DNA from 3 places in the Marinobacter bohaiensis genome. Region 2 is predicted to be linked to each of the others. Evidence: predicted binding sites of a transcription regulator. Region 2 holds the regulator's gene; each other region holds the start of a gene.
What was found. Region 2 encodes sigma-54, which starts transcription at its own class of promoters, with help from an activator protein. Its sites were predicted from a motif close to ANTGGCATNNANNTTGCTNT; they were not measured.

Region 1: a site for sigma-54 is predicted at 6,885-6,904, ahead of flgB (flagellar basal body rod protein FlgB). Genes of this name have one in related genera too.
Region 3: a site for sigma-54 is predicted at 9,028-9,047, ahead of glnA (glutamate--ammonia ligase). Genes of this name have one in related genera too.

What each region holds. Positions count from the first base shown of each region.
Region 1 covers NZ_QGEH01000001.1:2,506,983-2,517,695, reverse strand. Annotated here, with positions in the region: gene DKK67_RS11310 (HD-GYP domain-containing protein) at 1-242, shown strand, start outside; gene DKK67_RS11305 (organic solvent ABC transporter permease) at 260-1,387, opposite strand; gene DKK67_RS11300 (ABC transporter ATP-binding protein) at 1,620-2,555, shown strand; gene DKK67_RS11295 (ABC transporter permease) at 2,552-3,325, shown strand; gene queF (NADPH-dependent 7-cyano-7-deazaguanine reductase QueF) at 3,338-4,156, shown strand; gene DKK67_RS11285 (adenylate/guanylate cyclase domain-containing protein) at 4,123-5,583, opposite strand; gene DKK67_RS11280 (Mpo1-like protein) at 5,625-5,936, opposite strand; gene DKK67_RS11275 (nitroreductase family protein) at 6,207-6,764, shown strand; gene flgB (flagellar basal body rod protein FlgB) at 6,950-7,351, shown strand; gene flgC (flagellar basal body rod protein FlgC) at 7,379-7,831, shown strand; gene DKK67_RS11260 (flagellar hook assembly protein FlgD) at 7,854-8,531, shown strand; gene DKK67_RS11255 (flagellar hook protein FlgE) at 8,579-10,534, shown strand; gene DKK67_RS11250 (flagellar basal body rod protein FlgF) at 10,656-10,713, shown strand, end outside.
Region 2 covers NZ_QGEH01000001.1:1,645,806-1,656,518, forward strand. Annotated here, with positions in the region: gene DKK67_RS07345 (YhdP family protein) at 1-2,184, shown strand, start outside; gene DKK67_RS07350 (carbon-nitrogen hydrolase family protein) at 2,362-3,189, shown strand; gene yjgA (ribosome biogenesis factor YjgA) at 3,238-3,777, opposite strand; gene mgtE (magnesium transporter) at 3,818-5,179, opposite strand; gene DKK67_RS07365 (HPr family phosphocarrier protein) at 5,437-5,706, opposite strand; gene rapZ (RNase adapter RapZ) at 5,703-6,593, opposite strand; gene ptsN (PTS IIA-like nitrogen regulatory protein PtsN) at 6,622-7,089, opposite strand; gene hpf (ribosome hibernation promoting factor) at 7,120-7,428, opposite strand; gene DKK67_RS07385 (RNA polymerase factor sigma-54) at 7,540-9,054, opposite strand; gene lptB (LPS export ABC transporter ATP-binding protein) at 9,320-10,045, opposite strand; gene lptA (lipopolysaccharide transport periplasmic protein LptA) at 10,045-10,596, opposite strand; gene lptC (LPS export ABC transporter periplasmic protein LptC) at 10,574-10,713, opposite strand, start outside.
Region 3 covers NZ_QGEH01000006.1:127,291-138,003, forward strand. Annotated here, with positions in the region: gene glnE (bifunctional [glutamate--ammonia ligase]-adenylyl-L-tyrosine phosphorylase/[glutamate--ammonia-ligase] adenylyltransferase) at 1-1,064, opposite strand, end outside; gene DKK67_RS19850 (ion channel) at 1,186-2,352, shown strand; gene DKK67_RS19855 (CYTH domain-containing protein) at 2,375-3,232, opposite strand; gene DKK67_RS19860 (porin) at 3,372-4,391, opposite strand; gene dtd (D-aminoacyl-tRNA deacylase) at 5,028-5,471, opposite strand; gene pip (prolyl aminopeptidase) at 5,713-6,684, opposite strand; gene typA (translational GTPase TypA) at 6,856-8,667, opposite strand; gene glnA (glutamate--ammonia ligase) at 9,188-10,591, shown strand.

The DNA of each region.
Region 1 (10,713 bases), 860 kb from region 2:
TCGTGGCTCACTCGCCGGGGCGCCGTCTCTGGCCGCGGGTCATGGTGATGACGGACCGCGACCAGAAACCCCTGAAAACCGCGCGGGTGGTGAATCTGGCGGAGCTCAACGAAGGTCGACAGCCCGAGGACGCGCTGTCGGTCAGTGGCTGCCTGCCGTTCGGTGCCGATGGTCTTGATCCCCGCCACTTCGAGGTGACCGGCGCCGCCAGCCGCTGGAGCTTTCGTCATTTGATCGGCTGAGTGCCTGTCGGTCCGTGCTACTCGATCACCACGCGTAACGGTTTGCGTAGCCAGCGGTAATCGCCGGCAGGCCTGAAGTTGACGATCAGGTCGCTCTCGTCGCCGGCACGGCCATCCACGAAATACTCCACAGAATGGGTCTGGGCGCTCGCGGCGTGCACGACCACGGCCCCGGGATCGGTGCTGAGGGCTTCGATGTTATCCAGAGTTACCTCGCCGCCGGCGCGCCGGACGAACACCTCGCGGATCGCGGTATCTGACGCCGGAATGTTGGCGGTGACCGTCGACAGGTAATAGCGGTTGGTCCGCTCGGTGGTGATGGCGTCCAGTTCCCGGATCAGGTAGTCGTCGACGTCCTCCAGCTCGACATCCTCGATGGAGCGGACCGCGTTGAGAATGCGGTTCCGTCTGTTCTGCAATTCGTCGCTGTAGTCGATGTCCGGGTCCCGGGCCTCGCTCTGCGGTGGCGGCTCGGGTGCTGCATCGATTTCCGCCTGACTGGGCGGTTCCTCGCACAGCTCGTCGCCTTCGGGGTAGAAGCAGATGGCCGCCAGCAACTGATTGACCGGAGACAGGCTGTTGTCGCTGACGTCCGGATCGGCGAAGGCGTTCACGCTCTGGTGAACGTCGATTGGCTCCGCCAGTGCGGGCAGGGCGGCATTGAGCTGGCGGATGACCCGGTCGCTGAAAACCAGTGGCTCACCCTCGGCGGCGGTGCCGTCTTCATCCAGGGCCAGCATCAGGCGTACGGTGTTCTGTACGGCGGGGGTGTCCATCACCTGTTGTTCCACTGGTTTGTGGCTGAGAAGGCCCAGGTCGTCTGCGATCGCGCCGGTCAGTGCCGAGCGGGCCTCCGCAAAGAACGCCAGCGGCGTCACCATGCGACTGGCGGGGACGTCGCTGGCCAGCGTCAGATTGCCGATGCTGAAGTCGATGGTCTCGCCCGGGTAGTAGCGGAAGCGTCCCGCAGCATGGGTGGTGCCGCTTTGGCTCCGGGTCTGATAGGTCAGGCCCTGGACGCCCGAGGGCATCACCTGGCCTCGCGAGGTGTCGTCGTCGCTGTCACTGCTGCTGTCGCCGCCCATGCAGCCGGCCAGCCACAGGCTGGCGGCAAGCAGCGTCAGGGATCGATGCGTCCGGGGCATGTTGTCTTTCCTTGCGTCTCCCGTTGACCCAGGCAGGGGGGCACGGGGTTTCATTGTTGTTGGCCCGAGTATAGGGGCCAGGCGGCGGGGATTCCGGGCATCCGTCGCAGTTTGCCGAGATCGCAAAGCAAGGGTTCGATCGGCCCGGGCGGGTTGAAATCGGGGGAAGCGGCACAATAACAGGGTGTTGCCGCATGTGACCCACCCCAAAGACAAAGCAGGCAGCGCGCCCATGACCAATGCTCTGAAAATACAGGACCTCCGCAAGACCTATGACTCCGGTTTCGAAGCCCTCAAGGGCATCGATCTGGCCGTCGAGGAAGGGGACTTCTTCGCCCTGTTGGGCCCCAATGGAGCCGGCAAGTCGACGACGCTGGGGATCGTCTGTTCGTTGGTCAACAAGTCGTCGGGCAAGGTGTCGGTGTTCGGCTACGACATCGACAGGGATCTGGCCAGGGCCAAGCTCAACCTGGGTGTGGTGCCCCAGGAAATGAACTTCAACCAGTTCGAAAAAGTGCTCGATATCGTCGTCACCCAGGCTGGTTACTACGGCATCCCCGCCCGTAAGGCGCGTCAGTCTGCCGAGCACTATCTGCGTGAGCTGGGGCTGTGGGATAAACGGGATACGCCGGCGCGGATGCTGTCCGGCGGCATGAAGCGGCGCCTGATGATTGCCCGGGCCCTGGTCCACGAACCGAAGCTGCTGATCCTGGACGAGCCCACCGCCGGCGTGGATATCGAACTGCGCCGTTCCATGTGGACCTTCCTGGAGGAGATGAACCGCCGCGGCACCACCATCATCCTCACCACCCATTACCTGGAAGAGGCGGAAGCCCTCTGCCGCAATATTGCGATCATCGATCACGGCCAGATCCTGCACAACACCAGCAAACGTGACCTGCTCAAGCAACTGAGCATGGAGACCTTCCTGCTGGATACGGCCGAGGCACTGGAGGAGGCGCCGGCATTGGCGGACTTCGATACCCGCATCAACGGCGACGGGCAACTGGAAGTGGATGTACGCCAGGGTCAGGACCTTAACAGAGTGTTCGGTCAACTGGACGAGCAGGGCGTCCGCGTCACCAGCATGCGCACCAAGGCCAACCGTCTCGAGGAGTTGTTTATCCGCATGGTCCAGGAAAACAAGCAGGAAGGAGGTGAGGCATGAGCTTCGACGCCAAACTGACCGCCTTCCTCACCATCGTCGTCCGTGAAATCCGCCGCTTTACGCGAATCTGGCCGCAGACGCTGTTGCCCCCGGCGGTGACCATGACGCTCTATTTCGTCATCTTCGGCAACCTGATCGGCTCGCGCATCGGGCAGATGGAAGGCCACGACTACATGGCCTTCATCGTGCCCGGGCTGATCATGATGTCGGTGATTACCAGTTCCTACGCCAACGTGGTGTCGTCCTTCTTCAGCATGAAGTTCCAGCGCAGCATCGAGGAACTGCTGGTGTCGCCGGTACCCAACGGTATTATCCTGGCCGGTTACGTGGCCGGTGGCATGGCTCGCGGCCTTGGGGTGGGGTTGATCGTAACGGTGCTATCCCTGTGGTTCACGGATCTGAGCCTGCATCATCCGCTGGCAACCGTCATCACCGTGATCCTCACGTCGATGCTGTTTTCGCTGGGCGGCTTTATCAACGCCATGCTGGCCACCAAGTTCGACGACATTTCCATTGTCCCGACCTTCGTGCTCACGCCGCTGACCTATCTGGGCGGGGTGTTCTACTCGATTCAGCTGCTGCCGGATTTCTGGCGGGCGGTGTCGATGGTCAACCCGATCCTGTACATGGTGAACGCGTTCCGCTACGGAATTCTGGGGATTTCCGATGTGAACGTGGGCATTTCGCTGGCCATGGTGCTGCTGTTCATTATCATTCTGGTTGTTGTCAGCCTGCGAATGCTGGCTCGCGGTCGCGGCATTCGCCATTGAGGAAACGAGTCTATGGCCCTGGAACACGCCCCGCTGGGCAAGAGCAGCGAATACCCCGAACATTACGCGCCGGAGCTGCTGTTCCCGGTGCCGCGACGGGACAACCGTCAGCGCATCGGGCTGGAGGATGGCCGCTGGCCCTGGTTCGGCAGCGACTACTGGCAGGCCTGGGAAATCTCCTGGATTCGCCCCAACGGCGTGCCGGCGGTCGCCTGGGCGGTCATTGAGGTGCCGGCGGCGTCGCCTTCGATTATCGAATCCAAATCGCTCAAGCTCTATCTCAACTCGCTGAATCAGGAAACCTTTTCCGACGCCAGCCAGGTGACCGAGCGCATTGAGCAGGATCTGTCCAGCGCCTCGGGAGCGGCGGTGCACTGCCGCCTGCATTCGGTGGACGAGGGAGCGACGGTCCCCGGGCGTCCGGCGGACTATCTGCTGATTGACGACGAGCCGATCGACGTGGATGGCTACGAGCCCTGTCCGGAGCGGCTGCAGGCGTCCGGTCCGGTGGTCACCGAATCCTTGTGCTCGCATCTGCTCAAGAGTAACTGCCCGGTGACCGGGCAGCCGGACTGGGGCAGCCTGCTGATTCACTACACCGGTCCGAAAATCGATCGGGCGGGGCTGCTGGCCTATGTGGTGGGATTCCGGCAGAAGCAGGATTTCCACGAGCATTGCGTGGAGACGGTGTTCACTGAGCTGATGGCGCGTTGCCAGCCGCAGTCGCTGACCGTCAGCGCCCATTACACCCGTCGTGGCGGACTGGATATCAACCCCTGGCGCAGTACCGGTCCGGGTCAGCCGGAATGCTTGCGGCTGGTGCGGCAGTAATTGGCCGGCGGTGCGGGCTCCTCCTCGATGCGGAGGCGGTCAACCGCCTCTTCCAGCGCGCGCAGGATTTCGGTCCGCTCGGTGCTGCGGACCTTGTCCGAGTCCAGGTACATGGCAAAGCCGGCCTGCTCGTGTTCCATGAAGCTGCGTTCGGCGCCCAGGTCGCGACGGAAATCGACCACCTCGTAGATGGGCACCGGACGCCCGAATCCTTTCACCGTGATCTCTCCCTTGTCCCGGCACATGATCTTGTCCTTGATCAGTGAAAACGTCTCGTAGGAAATCAGGATCTCGCCGGGGTCGGCCAGGGATTCCAGCCGGCTGGCCAGATTCACTTCCTTGCCGATAATGGTGTAGTCCATCCGGTTCTCGGCACCGAAATTCCCGACCGTGGCATAGCCGGCGCTGATTCCCATGCGGATCTGGAGCGGGGTCTTGATGCCCTGGCTGCGCCACTTCTGACGCATGATCTTCATGTGTTTGCGCATGTCGATGGCCATGGACACGCAGGCCAGGGCGTCTTCGCGTGGCCCACGGCTGGTGGGATCACCAAAGAAGATCATGATGGAGTCGCCGACGAACTTGTCGATGGTGCCGCCGTACTTCAGGGCCACCTGGGACATTTCGTTGAAGTAGTGGTTGAGCAGCTCGGTCAGGGCTTCCGGTTCCATTTCCTCGGACAGCTCGGTGAAGCCCTTGATGTCCGAGAAGAAGATCGACAGCTTCTTGCGCTGGGTTTCCAGGCGCACGTCCCGCTCGCCGGTAAAAATGGATTGCCAGACCTGCGGCGAGAGGTACTTGGAGAGCTTGTGGGATAACGCGATGGACTGCTCCCGCTGATACTGGATCTGGGATTTGGCGGTCATCAGGGCGCGCGCCTGCTGGTGGGCGTAATAGGCGGTGATGCAGATGTACAGGGCGGTCGCCAGCAGGGCGACCAGGCTGAGCGCCAGCGGCGCCTGCAGCGATACCGACATGCCGCGGCAGGTCAGGCCCACGGCCGCGGCACCGGCGAACAGCAAGGTTCCGAAGAACCACTGGCGCAGGCCACCGACCAGCATGGCGCTGAACATCAGCATCATCAGCACCGCCAGCGACGGCACCGCGACCAGCCCGATCACGCCGGTGAACGCGCCTCCCAGCAGGCAGTCGAGCAGCAGCATTTTCTGACGGATGCGGTTGGAATGGCGCAGTCGGGTCTGATGGGTCAGGAAGTGGACGGTGTGGGGCCAGAGCAGCGCGGCGGGCACCAGCCAGATCAGCCAGTCCGGAAAGTGGTCGGTGAGCAGGCCGGTGAAAATGATGGCGGCCGCACCGGTGTAGGCCAGCACCCGGCCGTTGTAATCCGGCATCGGGGGGATGGCGACCGGCTTGCTCTGTGCCTCAAGCAGCAGTGATTTTCCGCTGGCCAGGGGAGCGTTCATCATCGGGTATCCCGTCGGGTTGGTTCGCTGATCGACTGAAGGCGCTAGAACCGGATGCGGCCCGTGAGCATGTCCTTGAGCATTACCCAATCACCCATCAGGCTGTAGAGCGGATGCTTGAACGTGGCCGGACGATTCTTTTCGAACACGAAGTGGCCGACCCAGGCAAACCCGTACCCCAGCACCGGCACCAGCAGCAGGTAGAGCCATTGCCCGGTGGTGATGGCGTAGAGCAGGACGGCAATCACCAGGACGCTGCCCAGGTAATGCAGGCGGCGACAGGTGGGATCGCTGTGCTCTTCCAGATAGAAAGGGTAGAAATCGGCAAAACGATCAAAATGGCGTTGTTCTGTCATGGCTTTCCGCCGTCAACTTGTTGTTATAGTGTGGTATCCGAAAGGTCGATGGCGCCCGTCCAGCGAAGCCGGACTGCCAGACGTCGAGCGGTGTGACCTGTCGGAAAAAGGTTAGCAGTATTGGTGAAATGTCACAATTGCAACGTGATCTGCGTCGATTCTGTTTTGGCGGCGTCAGCGTGGCGGCTCCAGGGCTGCAGCTCCGTTCCGGTCAGCCGCATCGGCGTTGGCATGACCACGCAACCGTTTTGATGAACCCGGGAATCAACTATGACTGATACCGTGAATGCGATCCTCAGCCGCACGTCGGAGCCCCAACTGCAGGCACCCGCTCCAGACCCGGAGGTGCTCGAAGATCTGTTCGCCTGCGCTGCCCGGGCGCCGGATCACGCGTTGCTGCGTCCCTGGCGTTACCTGGTGGTGGAGGGTGAAGGACGCTCGGCCCTGGGTGAGGTGTTCGCGCGGATCGCCAACCCGGAGGACCCGGCCGCGCCCAGCGAGGAAAAGCTGCGCAAGATGCCGTTACGCGCGCCGATGATCCTGGTCGGCATCACCCGTCATCAATCGCATCCCAAGGTGCCGGCCATCGAGGAGTCCGTTTCCACCGGCTGCGGTATGGCTTATATGCTTTTGGCCCTGGAAGCGCGTGGCTTTTCCGGAATGTGGCGCACCGGACCGGTGGCCTATGACCGGCGTGTCCACGAGGGCCTCGGGCTGGCAGAGAACGAATCGATCGCCGGTTTCCTCTATGTGGGAACGCCGGCCCTGCGCAAGCCGCAGATGGAGCGGCCGCAGCCGGCCACCTTCGCGTCCCGCTGGCCCGTCTAGAGAGGGGCCGCCGCCGCAGGGGAAACTCCGGGGGAAAGTCCTTGCCGCTTTCCCCGTCCCGCCTTCATTCCGCAAACCGCTTATTCCTCTCCAACCCTCTGTTTTCAGGGGTTTCCGTAAACTGGCATTGCTGTTGCTTTGTCTTATCCAAAGCGATATGCGGCAATCCTCCGGAGAGAGACGGCATGGCCATCAGTTTTGCAAACGCCCTGGGCATTCACGAGAAAGCGCTGAACGTACGGGTTCAACGTGCCGAAGTGCTGGCCAATAACCTGGCCAACGCGGATACCCCGGGCTTCAAGGCGCGCGACATCGATTTCAAGGCGGCGCTGGGTAATGCCCAGTCGCAGGCCTCGTCGCTGCCGCTGGAGCGTACCAGCAGCGGCCACATCGATCCGCAAGCGGCCATGACCGAGCGCGCCGCGCTGATGTATCGCAACCCGTACCAGCCTTCCCTGGACGGCAATACGGTGGATGCACAGCAGGAAGAGTCCCGGTTCATGCGCAACGCCATGGATTACCAGGCCAGCTTCCAGTTTCTCAACAGCAAATTCCAGGGCCTGACCAAGGCCATCAAGGGCGAATAAAGGACCGCAGGGTAGAGGACACGCGTCATGTCACTTGGAAACATCTTTGATATTGCCGGCTCCGGTATGACAGCCCAGTCCCTGCGGCTGAATACCACGGCGTCGAACATCGCCAACGCCGAAACCGCCAGCTCCAGCACCGATACCACCTACCGGGCGCGTAAGCCGGTTTTCTCCGCCATTCAGCAGGACATGATGTCCCAGGGCGATTTTGGTACCGGCTGGAGCCAGGGCAGCAATGGCGCCGCGTCGGCCGGCGTCAAGGTGGACGGTGTGGTGGAAAGCGATGCCGAGCTGCAGATGCGTTACGAGCCCAACCACCCCGCGGCGAACGAGGACGGCTACGTCTACTACCCGAACGTGAACGTGGTGGAGGAAATGGCGGACATGATGTCCTCCTCGCGGAGCTTTGAAATGAATGTGGACGTGATGAACACGGCCAAGTCGATGATGCAGCGCATCCTCACTCTCGGCCAGTAATCGACTCAGTAAGGAGTAGAGCATGAGCACCGTTAACAGCACCTCCGCTACCGATGTACTGAGTCAGTACCGGTCCCAGACCGCCAGCGGCACGTCATCCTCCGACGAGCTTGGCAAGAACGAATTCATGGAGCTGATGATCGCCCAGCTCAACAACCAGAACCCCCTCAAGCCCCAGGAAAACGGCGACTTCCTGGCACAGCTGGCGCAGTTCAGCTCGCTGGAGGAAATGCAGGGGGTATCGGACAGCGTGCAGGACCTGGCCGGTCAGTTCCGTTCCACCCAGGCGTTGCAGGCGTCGGCCATGGTCGGCCGCACGGTGATGGTGCCTTCCCAGACCGCCATCCTCGGCGCTTCCGGTGAGGTAGAGGGGGCCGTGCAGGTACCGGCGTCGACCTCCAGCCTGCGTCTCGACGTGCTGGATTCGTCCGGTGAGCTGGTGCGCCAGATCGACCTGGGGGCGGCGTCCGAAGGACAGAAGTCGTTTACCTGGGACGGCAAGGACGCGGACGGCAATGATCTGCCGGAGGGCACCTACGTGCTCCAGGCCCATGGCAGTTATACCGGTGGCTCCGAGCAGCTCAGCACGATGCTCAGTGCCAACGTTGACAGCGTCTCCCTGGCCAGCAGCGGCGATGTCACGCTCAATCTTGCCGGCATGGGTTCGGTAGCCCTGTCCGACGTGCAGCAGATTAACTGAAGAGTCCGCTAAAGGCTCCGTAAACAGATTTAAGGATGAGGTGAAGTATGGCGTTCAATATCGGTCTCAGTGGCTTGCGGGCCGCGTCCGTGGATCTGGATGTCACCGGCAATAACATTGCCAATGCCAGCACCGTCGGTTTCAAGGGCAGTGAGGTCCAGTTCGGTGACCTCTACGCCAGCGGTTTCCTGTCCGGCGGCACCAACGCCATCGGCGACGGGGTGCGCGTGCAGGACATCAAGCAGTCCTTTGGTCAGGGCAATGTCAGCTTTACTGACAATGGCTTGGACATGGCCATCGACGGCGACGGCTTCTTTATACTGAATAACAACGGCGAAGTCCGCTACAGCCGCGCCGGTCAGTTCAGCATCGACCGCGAAGGCTATGTGGTGAACAACCAGGGCATGCGCGTGCAGGGCTTCCAGGCCGATGACGAGGGCAACCTGTCCGGCGTCCGCGGTGATCTGTTCATCGACAGCGATAACCTCTCACCGCGCCGGACCACCGGCGTCGAGTCGGAGCTGAACCTGGATTCCCGCGAAAGCGTCCTGGCTGAAAGCGGCACCCGCGTCACCAGTCGGGACTTCGCGCCCAACGCCAGCACCGGGGCACAGACTTTTACCATTACCTATCCGGACGGCTCCACGCGCGATGTCTCGGTAGCCGCCGACAGCTCCGCGCGGGAGATCGCCAACGCCCTGAGTCAGGAGGAGGATGTCAGCGCCTCGGGCCGCACCGAGGTGCTGCTGGACGGCTCGTCTATCCAGGCCGCCGACATCTTTTCCCTGGAAGGCGTGGACTTCACTGTGGCCGACACCGACAGCTCCGGCAACACCCTGACCACGGCCGAGCGTCTGCAACAGCTGGCGGACGATATTAACGGGTCGTCGCTGAGCAGCATCAACGCCACCATCAACAGTAGTGGCCAACTACGCCTGATTTCCAGTCGCGGCGACACCCTGCGCATGAGCTACGAGGACGTCAACGCCAACGGCGGCGCGATGGCGTTTGACGATGGCACGGCCGTGTCCACCGACAGCACCAATCCGTCCACCCAGGTGGGCACGGTCAGTGTCACGCTGGACGGCGAGGTGCAGATGACCGCCGCCGCCGATGCGCCGTCGACGACCACCATTCTGGATGGGGTCACGCCGACCTCGTTCACCAACAACACCTTCGATCCCACGGACCAGAAGACCTACAACCACGCCACGTCGACCACGATTTACGACAGTCTGGGGAATCCGCACGTGATGACCCAGTACTTCGTCAAGGAGCCCAACACCAGCGCCAGCCAGGGCAACGCCTGGAGCATGTACGTCCAGATTGACGGCGAGAACATCGGTGATCCGCCCAATTCCACCGGTCAGGCGACCATGGCCCAGTACGACCTGGTATTCAGCGAGGACGGCACCCTGCAGAGCGTCAACGGCGACCCCGATGGTGAGGTGCTGATCTCCAACTGGACGCCGCTGGATTCCAATGGTCAGCCCAACGGTGCGGATGGCCCGCGACTGGTGGCCGACGGCGGCACCACGCCGATTCCGGATCCCCCTGTCAGCTCCAACTTCGTCATTACGCTGGACGAGACCACCCAGTACGGCAGCGACTTTGCGGTGAACGACCAGGCCCAGGACGGCTACACCACCGGCCGCCTGTCGGGTCTGGATGTGTCGGACGAAGGCGTGGTCTTTGCCCGTTACACCAACGGCCAGTCGCAAACGCTGGGGCAGGTGGCTCTGGCCACCTTCCGCAGCGCCGAGGGTCTGTCGCCGGTGGGTGACACCACCTGGGTGGAGACTTTCGAGTCCGGCCAGCCGATCATCGGCTCACCGTCCAGCGGCACCTTGGGGTCGATCACCGCCAGTTCGGTCGAGGAGTCCAACGTCGACCTGTCTGAAGAACTGGTCAACCTGATCGTGGCGCAGCGTAACTATCAGGCCAACGCCAAGACGATCGAAACGTCGGACGCCATTACCCAGACCATCATCAATCTCCGCTAATCCCTCCTGAAAAACCGCCGGATCCGGGCTCCAGGCCCGGTCTGGCGGCATTTCTACAGTTCTGGCACGACTTCTGCAATGACTCTGTTATCGAGTCAAAAATCCGGCAGGAGTTTTCCTCATGGACAAGGCCATCTACATCGGGATGTCCGGCGCCAAGCAAAGCATGCTGGGGCAAC
Region 2 (10,713 bases):
AACCCGGGGTCACCGCCGGGCAGTTTCACGACGTCCATGGCGTACCGGTTCCGTGATGCACGCATCCGCTACGATGACCAGTGGCCGGAGGTCACCGGCGCCAGCGGTCGGGTTGAGGTGCAGGGTGCCCAGGCCGACATCACGCTGGATGCCGGTGTCACCGGCGGCCTGCAACTGGAGCCCAGTCGCGTGCAGGTGGACGGGGACGCGAGTCCCGCCCGGCTGTCGGTGCAGACAGCCGCCGCCTTCAGCGGCGAACGGGTGCCGTACTGGTTGGAGAATTCCCCCCTGGGCGGTTTGGCCGGAGACGCGGTCAGCGGCGTCAGCGTCGCGGGAGACTACCATCTGGACCTGGGGCTGGGGCTGGGGCTCGCCCTGGATGACGATGACAGCACCGACGCCGATCTGGACCTAGCCCTCAAGGTGGCCGATGGTCGCGTTACCTACGACAGCCTGGACCTGGCCTGGGAGCAGATCAACGGAGCCCTCCGCTATCGCAGCGGCAGCGGTTTTTCCGGCGATGCGCTGAATGCGCGCTTCCTGGGGCGGCCGGTGGAGTTGTCGCTGGTGCAGGACGGTGGCGACGCGCCGCTGCAGGTTCGTCAGCGTGGTCGATTTGATGTGAACGACCTGGCCGAACGCGTTGGCATGGAGACGCTGCCCGGCGTGGAAGGTCGTGCCAGTTACCTGGCAACGCTCGGACTGGGTGCCGACGGCGCCTCGATGCTCGGTATCGAGTCGTCGCTCTCCAACCTCTCCATCGACTGGCCCGAACCGCTGGGCAAGGCCATGGGTCAGCCGGCGCCTCTGTCAGTGATCGTCAGTTGGGGACAGGAAGGCGGATACCAGGTTTCGGGACACTGGGAAGATCGGGTGGCCTATCGCCTGCGCTGGCAGGAAGGGCAGCTTCAGCGGGGGCGCCTGGAGCTTGGTACCGACTCGACATCGCTGTCCGGTGAGCCGGGACTGGAGATCATCGGCCACCTGCCGCGGGTCAATGTGGCCGAGTGGTCGTCAGCCTGGGACCGCCACGCACTCTCACAGCGGGTTGGGGATGCCGGCGTCGGTTCCGCGCCCGCCTGGCTGCAGCGGATAGCGTTGACTGCGGGGCGGGTGGAGGCCGCGGGACAAGGCTTCGAGGACGTCATCGTGACCGCTCGGGCCGATCAGGATGACTGGTTGATCTGGCTGGGTGGGCCGGATGTGACCGGGCAGGTTCGTCTGCCGGCCGACAGCAGGCCAATCAGCGTGGACCTGGACCAGTTGAGTCTCGCCCGGGAGAACAACACGGATGCCGATCAGGATCGGGAGGAGGCCGCGTCGGGGTTCCGGGAAAGGGGCGTTGCCGACTGGCCGGACGTGGATGTGAATATTGATTCGGTGGTCCTCAACGACCGCGATTACGGCGGTTGGTCGTTCAGGGTGCGCCCCGCGGCCCAGGCGCTGCAACTGGAAGACCTGCATGGGCAGGTGGGCTCTCTGGCCCTGGATGGCAACCTCATCTGGAGCGCGGGGTCGGCGGATTCGCCGGAGACCACGCACGTCAATGGCGTGCTGGAGGGTGAGAACCTGGCGGACCTCAGCGACTGGATCGAGGGGGAAGTGCCGCTCAAGAACAACAAGACGCGCGTGGACATCGACCTGCAGTGGCCGGGCGGTCCGGACCGGGCGTCGTTGAAGTCGGTCCGGGGCAGCCTCGCATTCCGGCTCGATGATGGCGTCATTCTCGAACGTAACAACATGGCCCAGATCTTCCGGATCTTCGGCGTGCTCAACTCGGATACCCTGCTGCGTCGTCTGCGCCTGGATTTCTCGGATCTCTACGAGGCCGGTGTCGCCTTCGATGCGATCTCCGGGACCGCCAACCTCAGGGACGGCACCCTGACCCTGGATCCCGAACTCCAGGTGGTGGGGCCATCGGGCGCGTTCAAGATCACCGGGACCACCGACATGATTCGCGAAACCCTGGATATGCGCCTGGTCGTGGTATTGCCACTGACCCAGAACCTGCCCCTGGCCGCGTTGTTGATGGGCGCGGCGGCGCCGGTGGGCGGTGCCCTCTTTGTGCTCGACAAAGTGCTGGGTGAGCCCCTGAGTCGTCTGACCAGTGCGACCTACAGTGTGCAGGGCCCCTGGAACGATCCTCAGGTGGATCTGCGCAACGTATTTGATACCGGCGACTGAGACACCGGCGACCCCAGCAGCAGATGCCGTGTGTATTCGACGTTCGCGCTTGACGCCGGCCCCGCTTTCGCTGTTTATTCAGAGTCTCCCTGGAAGACACCCGATTACCCGAAGAAACCCAGGCAAAATGGACAGGACCCGACCAGCGGATGGCGGGTCGCGTCAGGAGGTTGAGCGATGACTCAAACGGTTGCTGTATTGCAGATGGTCAGTGGTCACGACCTGGAGAAGAACCTGTCGGATGCCCGGGATCTGCTGGAGGCGGCGGCCCGGAAGGGGGCGACCGCGGCGGTGCTGCCCGAGAACTTTGCCGTACTCAAGACCCGTCAGATGCTGGAACAGGGTCTCAAGGAACGTGAACCGTCGGGGCCTATCCGTCAGTTCCTGGCGACCGAAGCCCGGCGTCTGGGGCTCTGGATTATCGGCGGCTCCATGCCCATCGCCGCCCGCCCGGATGGAACTCCCCTGGACGCGCGCGTTCGTGCGGCGTGTGTGGTGGTCAATCCGGATGGGGACGAGGTGGCGCGTTACGACAAGATCCACCTGTTCGATGCTCAGGTGGAAGACGCCCAGGGCCGCTACCGCGAGTCGGATACCTTCGAGCCCGGCGACGAGGTCGTGGTGGTCGACACGCCGCTTGGCAAGCTGGGGCTCGCGATCTGCTACGACCTGCGCTTTCCGGAACTGTTCCGCCAGCTGCGGGCCAAGGGGGCCGACTGGGTGAGCCTGCCCAGCGCTTTCACCTACCAGACCGGGGCGGCCCACTGGCACCCGCTGCTGCGGGCCCGGGCCATCGAGAACCAGGTGTGGATGGTCGCCGCGGGGCAGGGCGGACAGCACGATGAGAAGCGTCGTACCTACGGCCATTCCATGGTGGTCGATCCCTGGGGAGCGATGGTGGTGGAAGTCAGTGAGGGCATGACACTGGCGACCGCCAACCTGGATTCGCAAAGGCTGACGGTCACTCGCGACCGGATGCCGGTCTGGTCGCATCGCCGACTGTAATAACCGTTTCTGTCACTCTAGCCGGGGCGGTGTGAGGCGACCAAACGTCTACGCGCCGCCCGGGTTTTCCTGATCGTCGATGCATTCGCGCAGATAGCGGAACAGCTTCTTCGACTGGCCGGTATTCTTCTCCTTGGCGACATCCCGCCGGGCATTGCGTGCCAGGTTGCGCAAATGCTGCATGTCGGAGGCGGGGCAGTAGTCAAAGAACTCGCCGACGACGCTATCGCCTTCCTGAATCATGCGGTCGCGCCAGCGCTCAGCCAGGTGCTGGCGCCGGGTATGCTCGTCGCTGCCGGCATTCTGGGCCTCCAGCGCGCGCACCACCTCATCCAGGTGCTCCTCGTTGCGCATTACCTTGCCGACGTACTGAAGATGGCGGCGCTTGGCCTCGTTCTGGCGGATGCGGCGAGATTCCTCAATGGCGGCTCGCAGCGTGTCGCTGATGGGCAGTGCCTCGGCCTGTTCCGGGGTGAGTGCCAGTAGCTGCTTACCGATGGCCTGCAGCGCGTGCATTTCCCGCTTCAGTTCGGATTTACTCTTGAACTCGACCTCGTCCGGGTCGTAATGATCGTGCTCTGTCGTCATGCTGTGTCCATCGGTTCTTGGCCCGGGCGATGCGGTTCGCTCAGGCGTAAATCAGGGTGGCCAGCCCCAGGAAGGAAAGAAACCCCACCACGTCCGTCACCGTCGTCAGGATCACGCCGCCGGCCAGCGCCGGGTCGATGTTGCGCGCTTTCAGGAACAGCGGCAGCAACGTGCCCACCAGGGCGGCGGCGATCAGGTTAATGATCAGGGCCGAGGCAATGATAACGCCGATCATCGGGTCGGCAAACCACACGGTGGCGGCCACCGAGACCACCAGCGCCCAGAGGATGCCGTTGAGGACACCGGCAAGGAACTCCCGGTTCAGCAGCCAGCGCACGTTGGCTCCGCTGATCTGCCCCACCGCCATGCCACGGATGACGAGTGTCAGGGTCTGGCTGCCGGCGATGCCGCCCATGCTGGCAACGATGGGCATCAATACCGCCAGCGCCACCACTTTGGAGATGGTGCCCTCAAACAGGCCGATGACCGCCGAAGCGATGAAGGCGGTGATCAGGTTGATGCCCAGCCAGACGGCGCGGCGCTTGGTGGTCTTTATCACCGGCGCGAAGGTGTCTTCGTCCTCGTCCAGGCCGGCCATGCTCATCAGCGAATGGTCGGCGTCCTCGCGGATAACGTCGACCACGTCATCGATGGTGATCCGGCCCAGCAGCTTGCCGTCTTCACTGACCACGGGGGCCGAAATCAGGTCGTAACGTTCGAAACGGGTGGCCACCTGGGTATCGGACAGGGTCACCGGAATGGGTTCGATGTCGGTGTCCATCACCTCGCGGACGGTGGCGCTTGGGCTGGATACCAGCATCTTGGTGATGGGCATCACACCGATGTACTCGTCGCGGCGGTTGACCACGATCAGGCTGTCGGTCATCGGCGGCAGGGCACGGTGGCGGCGCAGGTAGCGGAGCACCACGTCGATGCTGAGATCCGGACGCACCGTGATGGTGTCCGTGTTCATCAGGCCGCCGGCCGTGTCCTCCGGGTAAGCGAGGACTTCCTCAACCCGCTGGCGATCCTGTTCGTCCATCGTGTCGAGAACTTCCTGGATGACCGTATCCGGAAGCTGCTGGAGCAGGTCCGCCAGGTCGTCCGATTCGAAGTCTTCGATGATGGTGGCCAGTTCCTGGGCGTTGAGCTTGCTCAGGAAGTAGCTTCGGATATCGTCATTGAGGTACTGGAGGACTTCCCCTTCGAGGTTCTTGTCCACCAGATTCCAGAGCAGTGCCCGTTGGCGCGGCGGGGAGGATTCCAGCAGGTGGGCAATATCGCTGGGGCTGAGGCCACCATTGAGGATGCGCGCCACCTGTTGCAGGGCGCCACTGTCGAGGGCTTCGCCGAGCGTACGGAGACGTTGCCTGGCCTGGCTGTTTTCGACTGCGTCTGTCATGAAGGTCCCATGAATCCGGGCCGAGGCCATGCGCGAACAGTCTCGGGCCATTTGGGGCCTGGGCGGGCTGTCCGTATCGCCTCGGGTGCTGCCATAAGGATCTTCTGGATAAGTCCTGGAAGGTCTCGCCGAGACGCCCCAGGACTTATTCAGAAGTTCCTAAGTATAGCGGACTTACGTTGCAGACGTGAGAACTTGGTGTAGGTAAATCCCGCGTCCGTGGGGCGGTTGGGCGAGTGCGCGTGTCGGCGTCGGATCTACTCGCCTTCGCCAAAGTAATCGTTGATCAGCTCGACCAGGGCGTCGCGCGCTGCCTGTTCGTCGGGCCCGTCGAGAACCAGCTCGATATCGGTGCCGCGGCTGGCCGCGAGCATCATCACCGACATGATGCTCTTACCGTCCACCTCCCGGCCGTCCTTGGCGATCAGCACCTGGCTGTCGTACTCCGACGCGGTGCTGACCAGCTTGGCTGCGGCCCGGGCATGCAGACCGAGCTTGTTGATGATGGTGATGGGCTCCCGGATCATGGCGTGTCGTCACTGGCCGCCGTGTGCAGGTGCGGCATCTCCGTGTGGCGGATCTGCACGTTGCCGTATTGCTCGCGGAAATAACGCCCCAGTTGGTCGCAGATGTAGACCGAGCGATGCTGACCGCCGGTGCAGCCGATGGAAATGGTCATGTAGCTGCGGTTGCTTGACCGGAAAGTCGGTAACCACTTCTCCAGAAGTTCCTTGAGATCGTCCAGCATGTCCCGGGTTTCCGGCTGCCCCTCCAGGAAAGCCTGGACCTGAGGATCGACACCGGTGAAGTCGCGCAGACTGGCGTCCCAGTAGGGGTTGGGCAGGCAGCGCACGTCGAACACGTAGTCGGAATCCACGGGTACGCCGTGCTTGAAGCCAAACGACTGGAACAGCAGGGCCAGTTCCTGGTCGCGTCGCCCCACTACGCGCTGACGCACCATGTCGCGCAGCTCATACATCGACAGCTCGGTGGTATCGATGTACAGGTCGGCCAACTGCGCCAGGGGGTCGAGCAAGTCCTTCTCGTGGTTGATCGCCTCGCGTAGCGACGTGCGGACATTGCTCAGCGGGTGCTTGCGGCGTGTGGCGTGGAAACGCTGCAGCAGGGCCTGGTCGGTGGCGTCGAGGAAGATGATTTCGACGTTCAGGCTGGCGCCCTTGAGGCGCTCGTGGATCTCGTCGAAGTTGGCAATCTCATCGGCCAGGTTGCGGGCATCGATGCTCACGGCAATATTGCGGAGCTTGTCCGGCGAGGCATTGCTGGCTTCCTCGGTCAACGGGAACAGCAGGCCGATGGGGAGGTTGTCGATACAGTAGAAGCCCAGGTCCTCGAGCACGTGCAGTGCCGTACTCTTGCCGGATCCGGAACGACCGCTGACGATGATCAGTTTCATGCAATGCCTTCGTCGAATCGGCGAATGGTTACTCGGGTTGCGTCATGACGCGGAACAGCTCGTCGGCGTCCCGGCATTGACGCAGGCGTTCGCAGAAGCTGCGCTCGTTGAACTTCTCGGCCAGCTGGCTCAGCAGTTCCAGGTGCTCGCTGGTCGCCTCCTTGGGGACGATCAGCACGAACAGCAGATCCACCGGCTGGTTGTCGATGGCGTCGAACGCAACCCCTTCCTCCAGGGTCAGCAGGGCACCCACCACATGATTGCAGCCGTCCAGACGGCAGTGGGGGATGGCAATGCCCTGACCGATACCGGTGCTGCCCAGCCGTTCCCGGGACACCAGGTTATTGAAGGTCTGGGTCTCGTCGAGCTCGGGGTAGCGCTTGGCTACGTGCTCGGCGATCAACTCAAGGATGCGTTTCTTGCTGGTTCCCGGCACACCACAGAGGGTGAGCTCGGGAACCAGGATGGACTGGATGGTTAATGGTGATTCCGTCATGGATGGAATGCTTTCCCTTGGATGGAACGGCTAGCGGCCGGCAGCACCGTGCATTCGATCAACGGTCTTTTCCTTGTGCTTGAGGATCTGCCGATCAAGTTTGTCGAGCAGGCCGTCAATGGCCGCGTACATATCTTCGTTTTCAGCCTTTGCGTGGATTTCACCACCAATGACGTGGAGTGTGGCTTCGGCCGTCTGGCGCAGCTTCTCCACGGACAGGGTCACCTGACAGTTGCTGATGTGGTCGAAATGGCGTTCGAGTTTTTCAAACTTGCCGGAGACATAGTCTTTCAGAGCGGGAGTCAATTCGACATGGTGACCTGACATATTGAGTTGCATAGGCTTCTCCTGTTGTCGATATGGCCGGGAGCAGAGAAGCTCCCGACGTTGAGCCCGTCGCACTCAGCGACGTTTGAAAACCGACTCTGGCTGGCCCTGGGCGCTTGCGTCTCAGACCAGTCTCTTGCGTTCGTTGGACGGCGGGATGTGCATCGCCTCGCGATACTTGGCGACCGTCCGTCGTGCCACCTTGATGCCCTGGTCCCCGAGCAGCGCTGCAATCTTGCTGTCGCTGAGGGGTTTCTTCGGGGTTTCGGCGGCGACCAGTTTCTTGATCATGGCACGAATTGCCGTGGAGGAACATTCACCGCCCTCGTTCGTGCTCACATGACTGGAGAAAAAGTACTTCAGCTCGAAGATACCGCGCGGCGTATGCATGTATTTCTGGGTGGTGACCCGGGAAATGGTCGATTCATGCATGCTCACTGCCTGGGCAATGTCCGAGAGGATCAACGGCTTCATGGCTTCCTCGCCATGATCCAGAAATCCCTGCTGATGTTCAACGATCCGGGTGGCAACTTTCAGCAGGGTCTCGTTGCGACTCTGCAGACTCTTGATGAACCATTTGGCCTCCTGCAACTGATCGCGCAGGTAGGTGTTGTCGGCACTGTTGTCGGCCCGGCGGATCAGCGCCGCGTAGCCGGCATTGACCCGGATGCGCGGGGCAATTTCGGGATTGAGTTCGACGCGCCAGCGGCCCTTCTGCTTGGACACCACCACATCCGGCACCACGTAATCCGGCTCGGCCTGGTCGAGGGAGTCGCCCGGCCGCGGGTTGAGCGTCTGGATCAGGGCCAGTACGCACTTCAGCTGCTCTTCGCTGAGGCGACTGCGGCGCAGCAACTGGGCGTAATCGCGATTACCCAGCAGGTTGATGTAGTGGCTGATCACCAGCCGTGCCTGGGGCAGCCAGGGGGTATCCGGTGGCAGCTGGTTGAGCTGGATCAGGAGGCACTCCTGAAGGTCCCGTGCGAACACGCCCGGCGGGTCGAAATGCTGCAGGCGGCGCAGCACGGCCTCAACTTCGTCCAGTTCCAGCGGATCTTCCTCGCTGTCGTCGACCAGCCCGGCGTGGATGTCTTCCAGTGTCGAGATCAGGTAGCCGCGCGGGTCCACCGAGTCGAGCAGGGCGTGAGCAATGGCGCGGTCGCGCTCGCCCATGGGGGTGAGGTTGAGCTGCCAGAGCAGGTGGTCCTGCAGGGTCTCGGTGGGGGAGTTGCGTGATTCGAAGTCGGTGTCGTCGTCTTCTTCGCTGCGCGCCGCCGGTGCCGGGGCGGACTGGTAGATGTCGTCCCAGGCGGTGTCGACCGGCAGGTCATCGGGGATTTCCTGGTTGGTATCGGTGTTCCAGTCGGGTTCGGCCGGCTCGTCCCAGCTATCGTCGTCCTGCGTGGTGTCGTTGCTGTCCTCGCTGTTGCCGTCAGCGGACGCGTCCTCACCGTCGCTCTCATTATCAGCGGCGCCGTCTTCCTCTTCCGAGGTTTCCAGCATGGGGTTGGATTCGAGCGCTTGCTGGATTTCCTGTTGTAAGTCCAGCGTGGAAAGTTGCAGCAGGCGGATTGCCTGTTGCAACTGGGGTGTCATGGTGAGCTGTTGACCCAGCTTCAGCTGAAGCGAAGCTTTCATTACCATTGATTTAGTCCCGTCACCCTGTGGCCATCGACTGAGTTATTGCGCCTGGGCAAGACCTGTCCGGATGTCTCCGGACCTTGAAAACGCTCGTGTCAGAGGTCGGTCCGGCTTGCCAAGCAAATTCTTTGCCGAAGTTTACTGCTATGGGTGTCCCGATGACAATGTCTTGGTCGGCGGATATGCCTCGAGAGGTTAGCCGACCCTGTTTCGAGTTTAGCGTTTTGGCGCCCACTGCGATACCCATACCCGATTGACGGGCTCACATGTGGAATTCGTTGCCCAGGTAGACTTCCTTGACCTGCTGGTTGGCCAGGATCTCCTCAGACTGTCCGGATGCGATAATATGGCCGCCGCTGACGATGTAGGCGTTTTCGCAGATATCCAGGGTTTCGCGCACGTTATGGTCGGTGATCAGCACACCGATGCCCTTGTCGCGCAGATGGCGGATGATCTGCTTGATGTCGCTGACCGAGATCGGGTCGACACCGGCAAAGGGCTCGTCCAGCAGGATGAAGGCCGGCTCCATCGCCAGCGCCCGGGCAATCTCCACGCGCCGGCGCTCCCCACCCGACAGGGCCATGCCCAGGCTGTCCCGGATATGCGTGATGTGGAATTCTTCCAGCAGGTTTTCCAGCCTCTCGTCACGCTCCGCCCGAGACAGGCTCTTGCGCGTTTCCAGGATCGCCATGATGTTGTCGCGCACACTGAGCTTGCGAAACACCGAAGCTTCCTGGGGCAGATAGCCGATGCCGGAACGGGCCCGGCCGTGCATGGGCAGGGGTGTGATGTCCTTCTCATCGATGCTGACCCGGCCGTTGTCCGCCTTGACCAGGCCCACGATCATGTAGAAACAGGTGGTCTTGCCGGCGCCGTTGGGGCCCAGCAGGCCGACGATTTCCCCGCTGCGGATTTCCAGTGAGACGTCTTTGACCACTTTAATCTGCTTGTAGCTCTTCGCCAGATTGCTCGCACGCAGTATGGCCATCAGTTACCGGCCTCCGAGGTTCCGCTGCCCTGGCGTGGCTGGATAACCATTTCCACGCGCCCGTCGCCGCCATCGGATTTGCTGCCACCGCCGGCGGTGACCACGCGCCTGGCCGTGTCGTAGTCGATGCGCTCGCCCTTGAACACGTTGCCGTTCTGGCGGATGACGGCTTTTTCCTCAAAGGTCAGCCGGTTCTCGCCGGCAGCGTAAATGATGGTCAGTGCTTCGGCGTCGGTTTTCGGTGTTTCGCCCTGTTGCGGCTGTATGTAGTGCGCCGGCTTGCCGTAGGCTTCGATGCGGTTCAGCGCGCCCTGGCTGCGGTAGAGGACGACGCGGTCCGCGGTCAGCTCGGTGGCGTCCTGGCGCACGACCACATCGCCGGTGTAGACCGCTGTACCCTTGGCGTCGTCGAGTCGGGCATTGTCCGCCGATACCTTGATCGGGCTGTCCGAATTCAGGTCAAAAGCCTGGGCGTTTGCGGCCAGCGCCAGGAGCGCGGCGCCCAGAAGGCGGCGCAGGGGCGCGCGGTTACTGCGCTGATGGCAACTCATACTGTCCTTCCACCTGTGATTGCAGTTTGACGATCCGTTTGTCGATCCAGGCTTTCATGCCCGTGGCGCGGGTCACGCCCCGGGCGTCGGTCAGGATCACCGGGGCGTCAGTGTGCA
Region 3 (10,713 bases), on a different contig from region 2:
CCGCGGATCAGCTGGAACGCCTGGACGATGAACTCCACCTCGCGGATGCCACCGCTGCCCAGCTTGATGTTGTTCTCCATGCCCTTGCGGCGCACTTCGCGGTTGATCATGGACTTCATGCTGCGCAGGGACTCGAACGCGCTGAAATCGATGTACTTGCGGTAGACGAACGGGCGCAGCGCATCCATCAACACGGTTCCGGCCCGCTGATCGCCGGCCACCACCCGCGCCTTGACCATGGCGTAGCGTTCCCACTCCCGCCCCTGATCCTGGTAGTAGGCTTCCAGGGCGCCGAAGCTGAGTGCCAGGGCGCCGCTCTGGCCGTAGGGGCGCAGGCGCATGTCGACGCGGAACACGAAGCCATCCGCGGTCATCTGGTCGAGGGCCTGGATCAGGCGCTGGCCCAGGCGGGTAAAAAACTGCTGGTTGTCGATGGGGCGACGACCGCCACGGGTCTCGCCGTTGCTGGGAAAGCCGAAGATCAGGTCGATGTCGGATGACACGTTCAGCTCACGCCCCCCAAGCTTGCCCATGCCCAGCACCACCAGGTGCTGGGGCACTTCCCCGCCGTCGAAGGGGTCAGCACCATAGGGGGTGCCCCACTGCTGACAGGCATCGGCGTGGAGCCAGTCCAGGGCGGCATCGATGGCCACGTCGGCCAGGGCGCTGGCGGCCGTCATGGTTTCGTGCAGGTCGCCCAGGCGCACGAAATCGCGGAACAGGATGCGAAACATGCTTTCCCGGCGGAACAGTCGCAACGCCCGGTGCAGCGAGTTCTCGTCGCTGACCTCGGCGGCGTGGGCGGCCCAGCGGGCCTCCAGCAGCTCACGGGTCACGGGCTTGTCCAGGGCGCACTGCGCCAGCCAGCTGCGCAGTCGGTCACCATCCAGTTGCACCCGCTCTCGCAGGAAAGGGCTGCACACCAGCGCCTGGCGCCAGGCCGAGGGCGAGATACCCGGGGTGCCATCACTGATGCCGCTGTCGGCCAACAGCCGGTCGACGTCGTCCGCATCCCGCGCCAGGGTGTCGGGGATGGGCAATCCTTCGCGCTGAACGTTTGTCATTACCATACTTCCAAATCGCCAGATCTTGTCTTTGTCAGGAAATTCGTGGACTTATCCTTGGGGGTGTCCGGGATAGCGTTTAGACTGAACAGGCCCGACCAACGAACCGGATCCTCCCACAATGCTCAATAAAGACAGACGAGCCATTACCGCTGAGCACCATTTCACCCATCTTCCCATGTCGGGCGTGATCCGCCAACGGCTCAAGCGGCTGGTCTCCCTGCTCCTCGCGCTGGTAGTAATCCATATCCTGTCGATGATGCTTGCCGAGGGCCTGCCCCTGATCGACGCGGTCTGGCTGTCCTTCACCACCCTGGCGACGGTGGGCTACGGCGACATCTCACCGGCCACACCCGCCGGCCGCCTGATTACCATCGCCGTGATGTACATCATGGCCATCACGGTGCTGACACTGATCGTCAGCGACTACATCGAATACCGGTTCTATCGCCGCGAACGCATCCTGACCGGCCGCTGGAGGTACAAAATGAAGAACCACATCGTCATCATCAACACCCCGATGCACGGCGGGCACCAGTACTTCATGCGGCTGTCGAGCCAGATTCGAGCGGTGCCCGGCTACGAGAGCATTCCGATCCAGATCCTCACCCAGAAATTTCCCGAAGGCCTGCCGCCGGAGCTGCGCGACGCGGGGCTGGTGCACTACCACGGCTCCGGCAACGATCCCCAGGCCCTGCGGGCGGTCAATGTGATCGACGCGCGCTATATCATCGTGCTGGCACCGGACGAGGCGGACCCGGATTCAGACAGCGTGACGTTCAACATCGCCCACCGGCTCAGCGACCTGCAATTGGGGCACCGGGTCACTCTGGAATGCGTACGCGACGAGGACCGCTCCCGTTACACCGAGCTGGGGATTCGCACCGTGATCCGGCCGGTGCGCACTTATCCGGAAATCATGGTGCGGGCGGTCATCTCGCCGGGATCGGAAAAGGTGCTGGAGGATCTGTTCAACTATCAGCACGACCACCCGCACCGTTACGAGCTGGATCTCGACGACCTGACCTGGGCGGACATCGTCAGCGCCCTGATCCGCCACGGCATCGGCACCGCACTGGCCTACATCGATAACGAGGACCAGACCGTGTGCCACCCGGAACCGGAAGAGGAAGTGGAAGGGCGAGGTCTGATCGTGCTGGTGAAATCCAGCCATACGCCGCCGGTGGAAGAGCTGATCGACGCCCTGGGCCGGTACCGCAGCTTCCTGGAACGCTGGCACAAGCTGCAGTCCGACCCCGAAAGCGCCGATACGTCGAAGGTGGAATAAAGCGCGCCGCCGGCATTGGCGGTCAGCCGACCGCCACCTGCCTCGCCAACAGGCCCAACTGGAGCCGGATCAAACCGGGCTCGAACAACCATTCGCGGGCCGGCTGCTTCAACGCGCCCTCCAGCCAGCGCCATTCGGCCTCCAGCCCCGCCTCTGCAGCATCCTGCCTGATGCCCGCCAGCGATCGGGTCAGAGCATCCCCGGCCTCACCGGTCAGCCAGTGCACACTCAGCGCCCGCAGGAACGCGGTCAGGGAATCGTCCCCCACCGCCTCGGCATTCGGTGTGCCCAGCCCCGCCAACCAGTAGCCCTGCTCCGCCTTGCTGACCAGGTTCAGGAACAGCGGTACCCGTTGCGCCAGGCGCTCAGCCCAGGCCAGCAGAGCGCTGCTTGAGCCTGACTTCAGTTCAAACTCCACTTCCGCCAGCGGTCGATGCCGGTCTCCGGCCAGGATACGGCCGATATCCAGGGCGCACTCCACCGACGCCTGTTCTGAATCCAGCATCTGGATGCGGCGATCGAAATTGGTCTCGAACACCACCGCCAGCGCCGCCAGATTCACCCGCTCCGCCACCGGCGTGTCCGCCAGCAGACCGAGATTCAGATCGGGGCCCGGCAGCGGCCACTCCCACTCTTCCCGGCGATGGGCGCCGTCGACAAAGTGGCCCTGGGTTTTCAGGGTCTGGATGTAATGGGTGTCGGCCTGGCGCACCCGCAAGGCCGCCCGCTCACCGTTCAGGGCCTGGTCCAGCGTGTCGTAATAACGGTTGACCAGGTGCTTGCGGCCAGGCTCGGCGCCGCCCTGCCCGGCAAGCCAATCCAGGACGGCCTGCTCGCCCCCGTTACCGAGGGTCAGTTTGATTTCCAGCTCTTCGGCCATAGGGCTCCACTGCGTTTGCTCAATCACAAGGTGTTCGACAAAGGTGGTTATCAGGATATCGCCGGTTTTCTCCGGGCACAAAAAAACCGGCAACCCGAAGGTTGCCGGTTTCCGTACGAAGTACTGCTTCTAAGCGATATTAGAAGTAGTAAACAGCACCAACGTTCAGTTCGTTGATTTCTTCGTCGTCCTGGTAGTCAGCTTCGTTGTTGCGCTGCAGGGCTTCAACGTAAACGTACATGTTGTCGTTCAGGTTGTGGATAGCTTGCAGAGTGATAACGTCGCTTTCCAGGCTGCCTTCGTCTTCTTCACCGTACTCGTAGGAAGCACGGAAGCTGTTGGCGCCCAGAGTGTAGGTACCCATTACACCCAGCAGGTCCTGACCTTCGGCACCGAAGTCGCTAGTAGCGTCGTCACCCAGGTCTACACCCTTACGAGAGCTGTAGAACGCGTTCAGGGCCAGGTTGTCGATGACGTAAGTCGCGCTAACACCGTAGGTGTTTTCGTTGCTTTCGTCAGCGGAGCTGTCGTTGGAGTCCATCGCAACGGCAACGGTCAGGTTGTCCATGGCGTACTGGACGGCCAGCTGGTACGGGTATTCGTTTTCACCGTTACCGGTTACGTCGTCAGAGTCAGCGCGAACCTGAACGGCAGAGTGGAAGGTGAAGCCGCCGAAGCTCGGGGTCACGTACTGGATCAGGTCGCCTTCGCCAGTGGTGAAGTCAGCGGCCAGGTTGTTGGCACCTACTTCGTAGATCCAGTTGCTGTAGTCGCCGATCAGGGCTTCGTACTGGGAGTCGTCAGAGCCGACCCAGACCTGACCGAAGCTGTCGCCACGGATACCGATGTAGGCTTCGTCCAGCTCGGTAGCGCCAGCGTTGTCGCCGCCAGTGTCTTTGTTGTCCGCGTCGATGCCTTCCAGTTCGATCTTACCGAAGGCTTCGATGCCCGGTACGATTTCGGCGCTGTGCTTCACGCCGATGGTGGAACCGTTGTCGTCGATGCCGTAGTGGTTGTGGCCGCTTACGTCGGAGTCAACGTAGCGCTCAACCAGCTGGATGTTACCGTAAACGGTCGGCAGGTTGGATTCCTGTGCCATCGCTGCACCGGAGGTGAACGTAGCCGCCGCTACAGCAGATGCGATCAGAGTCTTTTTCATGTTGCGTCTTCCTTCTTGAGTTAACTCAGGTTTTAGCCGCGGGTTTGACCCGTTTTTAGTGTTGGACCCTTGGACGGACCCATTATGTGAATCAAACATGTCAGTTCTGTTAATCCCGAATGACTTCAGAATCAAAGCGTTGGACATGTGTTGATTTCGCTCCCTGACGGCGGCCTTGCATCGCATCAGCTCCTGCCGAAGTCAGATACACGCTACACCTTCAAGGTCAGTCACTTACGCCGCTTAGTTAAAGCGTCGCATGATGACAAGGTTTTAATACACTCAATCTTATTTTGCAAATTTTTCTTGGCGATTTTTTAGGCATCCCGCCGAGCCCATTTTTAACGCTCGCCAACAAGTTTCAGGCCAACTCGAAAAACCGAATTATTTTCATAAACTTAACCAAAAGACCTGAATCCCGGCGCTTTTCAGGCTGCTTCACCGTGAAGCATTACCATTTTGTGCGCACCGTTTAAGCTCATCACCCGAAAGTCCCGAAAAGTAGCACAATTGTTGAGTCATTCAAGTACTACCATCCGACTAACCACACTCGGCTGCGCCGCATTGAATCACGTCGATCGTGACATTCGCGTGACAGCGCCACCACCACTTGCTTCAGCTCACGACAGCATGCTCTCAGGCCTCAAGCATAAAGGTGACCGGCCCGTCGTTCTCCAGGCTCACAGCCATATCCGCACCGAATTCGCCCGTTGCCACGCGCTCGTCACCCAGGATTTTCCGGGCACAGTCGACAAACTGGCGGAAAAGCGCCCGCCCCTGCTCAGGCACCGCCGCGGAGGAGAAGCTGGGGCGCTGGCCCTTCCGGGTATCGGCGGCCAGTGTAAACTGGGGAACCACGAGGAGACTGCCGCCGGCGTCCAGCAGGCTGAGATTCATGCGCCCGGAGGCGTCGGCAAATATGCGGTAGTTGAGGATGCGCTGGCCAAGTCGCTCGGCCGTCTGGTCGGTGTCGTCGTGCTCGACGCCCAGGAAAACAAGGATGCCGCTACCAATGCGGCCGACGGAGCAACCGTCCACATCCACATTGGCGTGATTGACCCGCTGGATAAGAGCTTTCAAAGCGACGCCTGTTCCCTTTGCCTTCGGCCGGTAACATTCCTGTCCGGGGATTTATTGTGACAGACCCGTGACAGAAACGACATCAAACAGCTGTGGATTCTAATTACCGGGATTCGGGTGGGCAAGCTGCGTTTACATATTTAGACAAAAGAGCCGCACTGCACAAAGACCAACCAGCCACCTTCCAGGCCCCGGCGCCGGGGCCCGGCACCCGGCCGCCAAGGGAATCCGCGCCGGACTGTCAGACGGGCCGCTCGTGCCGTTCCGCATAACGTTCGGCCAGCTTCTCACAGGCCCGCATCAGGGCATCGACGATGGCCGGTTCCGAAGCCGAGTGCCCGGCATCGCGGATAATCGAGTACTCGGCGTCCGGCCATGCCTGCTGCAGGGCGTGGGCGTTGTCCAGCGGGCACACCATGTCGTAGCGTCCGTGGACAATATAGCCGGGAATACCCGCCAGCCGACCGGCATCGCGCACCAGTTGATCCGGCTCCAGGAAAGCATTGTTCATGAAGTAATGACACTCGATCCGGGCCAGGGCGATGGCAACGTGCGGGTGTCCGAAATGCTCCACCACTCGCGGATTGGGGTGCAGCGTCGCGCAACGCCCTTCCCACACGGACCAGGCCTTGGCCGCCTGCATCTGCTCGAGCTCATTGACGCTGGTCAGCCGGCGATAGTAGGCGCCCACCATATCACCGCGCTCAGCCTCAGGAATAAGCGAAACGTAGTCCTCCCAGTAATCCGGGAAGATGCGCCCGGCCCCTTCCTGGTAGAACCAGCGGATGTCCTGCGGACGGCACAGGAAAATGCCGCGCAGAATCAGCCCAAGCACGCATTCCGGATGGGTTTGCGCGTACGCCAGACTGAGCGTCGATCCCCAACTGCCACCGAACAGCGCCCATTGCTCGATCCCCAGGAACTGGCGAATGCACTCCATGTCGGCTACCAGCGCCTGGGTGTCATTGCCCTCCAGCTCAGCCAGCGGCGTCGAGCGACCGGCGCCGCGCTGGTCGAACAGAATGATGCGGAAGCGCTCGGCATCGAAGAAACGCCGATAGTAATCCTCGCAGCCACCACCTGGCCCGCCGTGGACCACCACCACCGGAATGCCATCGGGATTGCCGCTTTCCTCTATATAGAGTTCGTGAGGCGGATCGACCTTGAGTCGGTGTTCGGCGTAGGGCTTGATCTCGGGATACAGCGACAGCATGGCGCACCTGCTCGTGACGGGCTAACAAAAGGGATGCTACGAATGGTCTGAATTTAGGGGATACAGGCGGGAAATGCCACCCTCACCGCGAGCGCGGGAGGGTGGTCAGCAAAGCCGGTCGATGCCGGCTCCGCATTCGACGGGCATGATGCTCAGCCCATCGGGCCGGACTTACTTCTTGTGGGCGCGACGGCGCTCGTTTTCCTTGAGCAGCTTCTTGCGGATGCGCAGGGATTCCGGCGTCACTTCCACCAGCTCATCGTCGTCGATGAACTCCAGCGCCTGTTCCAGCGTCTGGCGGACCGGCGGCGTCAGCATGACGTTTTCATCGGTACCGGAGGCACGGACGTTGGTCAGCTGTTTGGCCTTGGTCGGATTCACCACCAGGTCGTTGTCCCGGTTATGGATGCCGATGATCATACCTTCGTAGACTTCGGTACCCGGCTCAACGAACAGGCGACCGCGCTCCTGCAGGGTCATCAGGGCGTAGCCCAGGACCTTGCCGTCGACCATGGACACCAGCACGCCGTTGTTGCGGTGTTCGATGTCACCGCCCTTGACCGGACCGTAGTGGTCGAAGACGTTGGTCAGGATGCCGGAGCCTGACGTCATGGTCAGGAACTGGTTACGGAAACCGATCAGACCGCGGGCCGGCATGATGAACTCGAGGCGGGTACGGCCGCGACCGTCCGGCACCATGTTCTTCAGCTCGGCGCGGCGCAGCCCCATGACTTCCATGATCGAGCCCTGGTGCTCATCCTGGACGTCGATCACGACAAACTCGTACGGCTCCTGCAACTCACCGTCGATTTCGCGCTGGACCACTTCCGGCCGGGACACACCCAGCTCGAAACCTTCCCGGCGCATGTTCTCGATCAGCACCGACAGGTGCAGCTCGCCGCGGCCGCTGACCTTGAATTTCTCGGCCGTGTCACCCGGTTCCACGCGCAGCGCCACGTTGTGCAGCAGCTCCTTGTCCAGGCGCTCTTTGATGTTGCGGCTGGTGACGAACTTGCCTTCCTTGCCGGCGAACGGAGAATCGTTCACCTGGAACGTCATGCTCACGGTGGGCTCGTCGACGGTCAGGGCCGGCAGGGCTTCCGGATTCTGCGGATCGCACAGGGTGTCCGAGATGAACAGTTCACTGATGCCGCTGATGCAGACGATGTCGCCAGCACTGGCCTGGTCGACCGGAATACGCTGCAGGCCGTGGAAGCCTTTCACTTCCAGAACCTTGGCGTTGCGCTTGTCGCCATTGCGGTCCACAACCGCCACCTGCTGGCCCGGGCGCAGCGTACCGCGGGTGATGCGACCGATGCCAATAACGCCCACGTAGCTGTCGTAGTCCAGCTGGGAGATCTGCATCTGGAACGGCGCTTCGACATCGACATCCGGCGCCGGCACATTTGCGGCGATCGCTTCGAACAGCGGTGTCATGTCGTCCGCCAGCTCGTCGGCTTCCGGGCCGGCGATGCCGTTAATGGCGGAGGCATAGATGATCGGGAAATCCAGCTGTTCGTCGGTTGCGCCGAGGCGGTCGAAAAGGTCGAACACTTCGTTGATGACCCAGTCCGGACGCGCGCCGGGACGATCCACCTTGTTCACCACGACAATCGGACGCAGGCCCTGGTCGAAGGCTTTCTGGGTGACGAAGCGGGTCTGCGGCATGGGGCCGTCGACGGCATCCACCAGCAGCAGCACGGAATCGACCATGGACATGACCCGCTCAACCTCGCCGCCGAAGTCGGCGTGGCCCGGGGTGTCCACGATGTTGATCTGGTATTCGTTCCAACGGATGGCGGTGTTCTTGGCGAGGATGGTGATGCCCCGCTCTTTTTCCTGGTCGTTGGAATCCATGATCCGCTCGGAACCGGTTTCCTTGCGGTCCAGTGTGCCGGACTGGTCCAGCAGCTTATCGACCAGCGTCGTCTTACCGTGGTCGACGTGGGCAATGATGGCAATATTTCGACGTTTTTCGATCACAAAACAATCCTGAGACATGCGTATGACCTGAGAAGGATCATAAAAGGCGGTCGAGCCGCCCGGCATGCCATCTCAAATCGGGAAATGTAGGGGTCCAGGCCACCATGATACGGCAGCCGGACGTCAGGCGCGCGCAGTATATCGAAAACCGGTGACCGTAACTACGTTCAAATTGTGAGCAACGCTCTCGCCGGATCCCTGGCCTCCAGATCTACCGCACACATTTGGTGCAACAACACCTGCTTGCGCACCATTTAAGAACACAAAAAGCACCAGACACCCTGCCAGAGTCGCGGAACCGCTCCCTGAAATCGCCCTCTAAATGCCCACACTGCACCAGCATCGACCGAATTCGCCGCGATTGGCAAGCGCTTTGCTTAACCTGTTGCAGCCGAAATTTCGGGCACGGCCGCAGCTGTTTTTGCTAAGCTGCCTGCGCCTGTCGAATGAATCGGACGCTGAGTGAGGTCGACCAGCCGAACCGGCTCCAAATAAGACATAAACTGACGGAGTATGCGTAATGTCCAAGACGCTTGACCTGATCAAAGAACACGAAGTGAAGTGGATTGACCTGCGGTTTACCGACAGCCGCGGCAAAGAGCAGCACGTGACCCTGCCCGCTTCCGAGGTTGATGAAGACTTTTTCAGCGACGGTAAGATGTTTGACGGCTCTTCCATCGCCGGCTGGAAAGGCATCAACGAGTCCGACATGATCCTGATGCCGGACGACGAAACCGGCGTCATCGACCCGTTCACCGAAGAAACCACGCTGAACCTGACCTGCGACATCGTCGAGCCCTCCACCATGCAGGGCTACGAGCGTGATCCACGCTCCGTTGCGCGTCGCGCCGAGGAATACCTGAAGTCCACCGGCATCGCCGACGGCGCCCTGTTCGGCCCGGAGCCGGAATTCTTCGTATTCGACTCCGTCAAGTGGAACACCGACATGCAGGGTTCCATGTACGAAATCTACTCCGAAGAAGCCGCCTGGGTTTCCGGCGAGGATTTCGACCGCAACAACATCGGTCACCGTCCGGGCGTTAAAGGCGGCTACTTCCCGGTTCCGCCGGTAGACAGCCTGCACGACCTGCGTGGCGCCATGTGCGCGGCCATGGAGTCCATGGGTCTGGAAATCGAGGTTCACCACCACGAAGTGGGTACCGCCGGCCAGTGTGAAATCGGTGTTGGCGCCAACACCCTGACCAAGAAAGCCGACGAAGTACAGATCCTGAAGTACTGCGTCCACAACGTGGCTCACGCCTACGGCAAGACCGCCACCTTCATGCCCAAGCCGGTGGTCGGTGACAACGGTTCCGGCATGCACGTCCACATGTCCCTGAGCAAGGACGGCAAGAACGCCTTCGCCGGCGACGGCTACGCCGGCCTGAGCGAAACCGCCCTGTACTACATCGGCGGTATCATCAAGCACGCCAAGACCATCAACGCGTTCACCAACGCGTCCACCAACAGCTACAAGCGTCTGGTTCCGGGCTTTGAAGCTCCGGTTATGCTGGCCTACTCCGCCCGTAACCGCTCCGCTTCCATCCGGATCCCGTACGTGAACAGCCCGAAAGCGCGTCGTATCGAGGTCCGTTTCCCGGATCCGTCCGCCAACCCGTACCTGGCGTTTGCCGCCATGCTGATGGCCGGCCTTGACGGCATCCAGAACAAGATCCACCCGGGCGATGCCATGGACAAGGATCTGTACGACCTGCCGAAGGAAGAAGCGCTGGAAATCCCGACCGTTGCCGAGACCTTCCAGGAAGCCCTGGACACCCTGGAGAAGGACCACGAGTTCCTGACCCGCGGTGGCGTCTTCACCGAAGACATGATCTCCGGCTACGTCGAGCTGAAGCGTGCCGAGGTCGAGCGTCTGAACATGACGACTCACCCGGTCGAGTTCGACCTGTACTACTCCTGCTAAGCGCTCCCGCGCCTGCAGAAGAAGCCCCGCCCCGGCGGGGCTTTTTTGTATCTGTCCGTTTATCCGGCCAGCGCGCGGCCGGGAAGACCGTGTCCGCAGACCGGCGCACATTCTGAAATCTT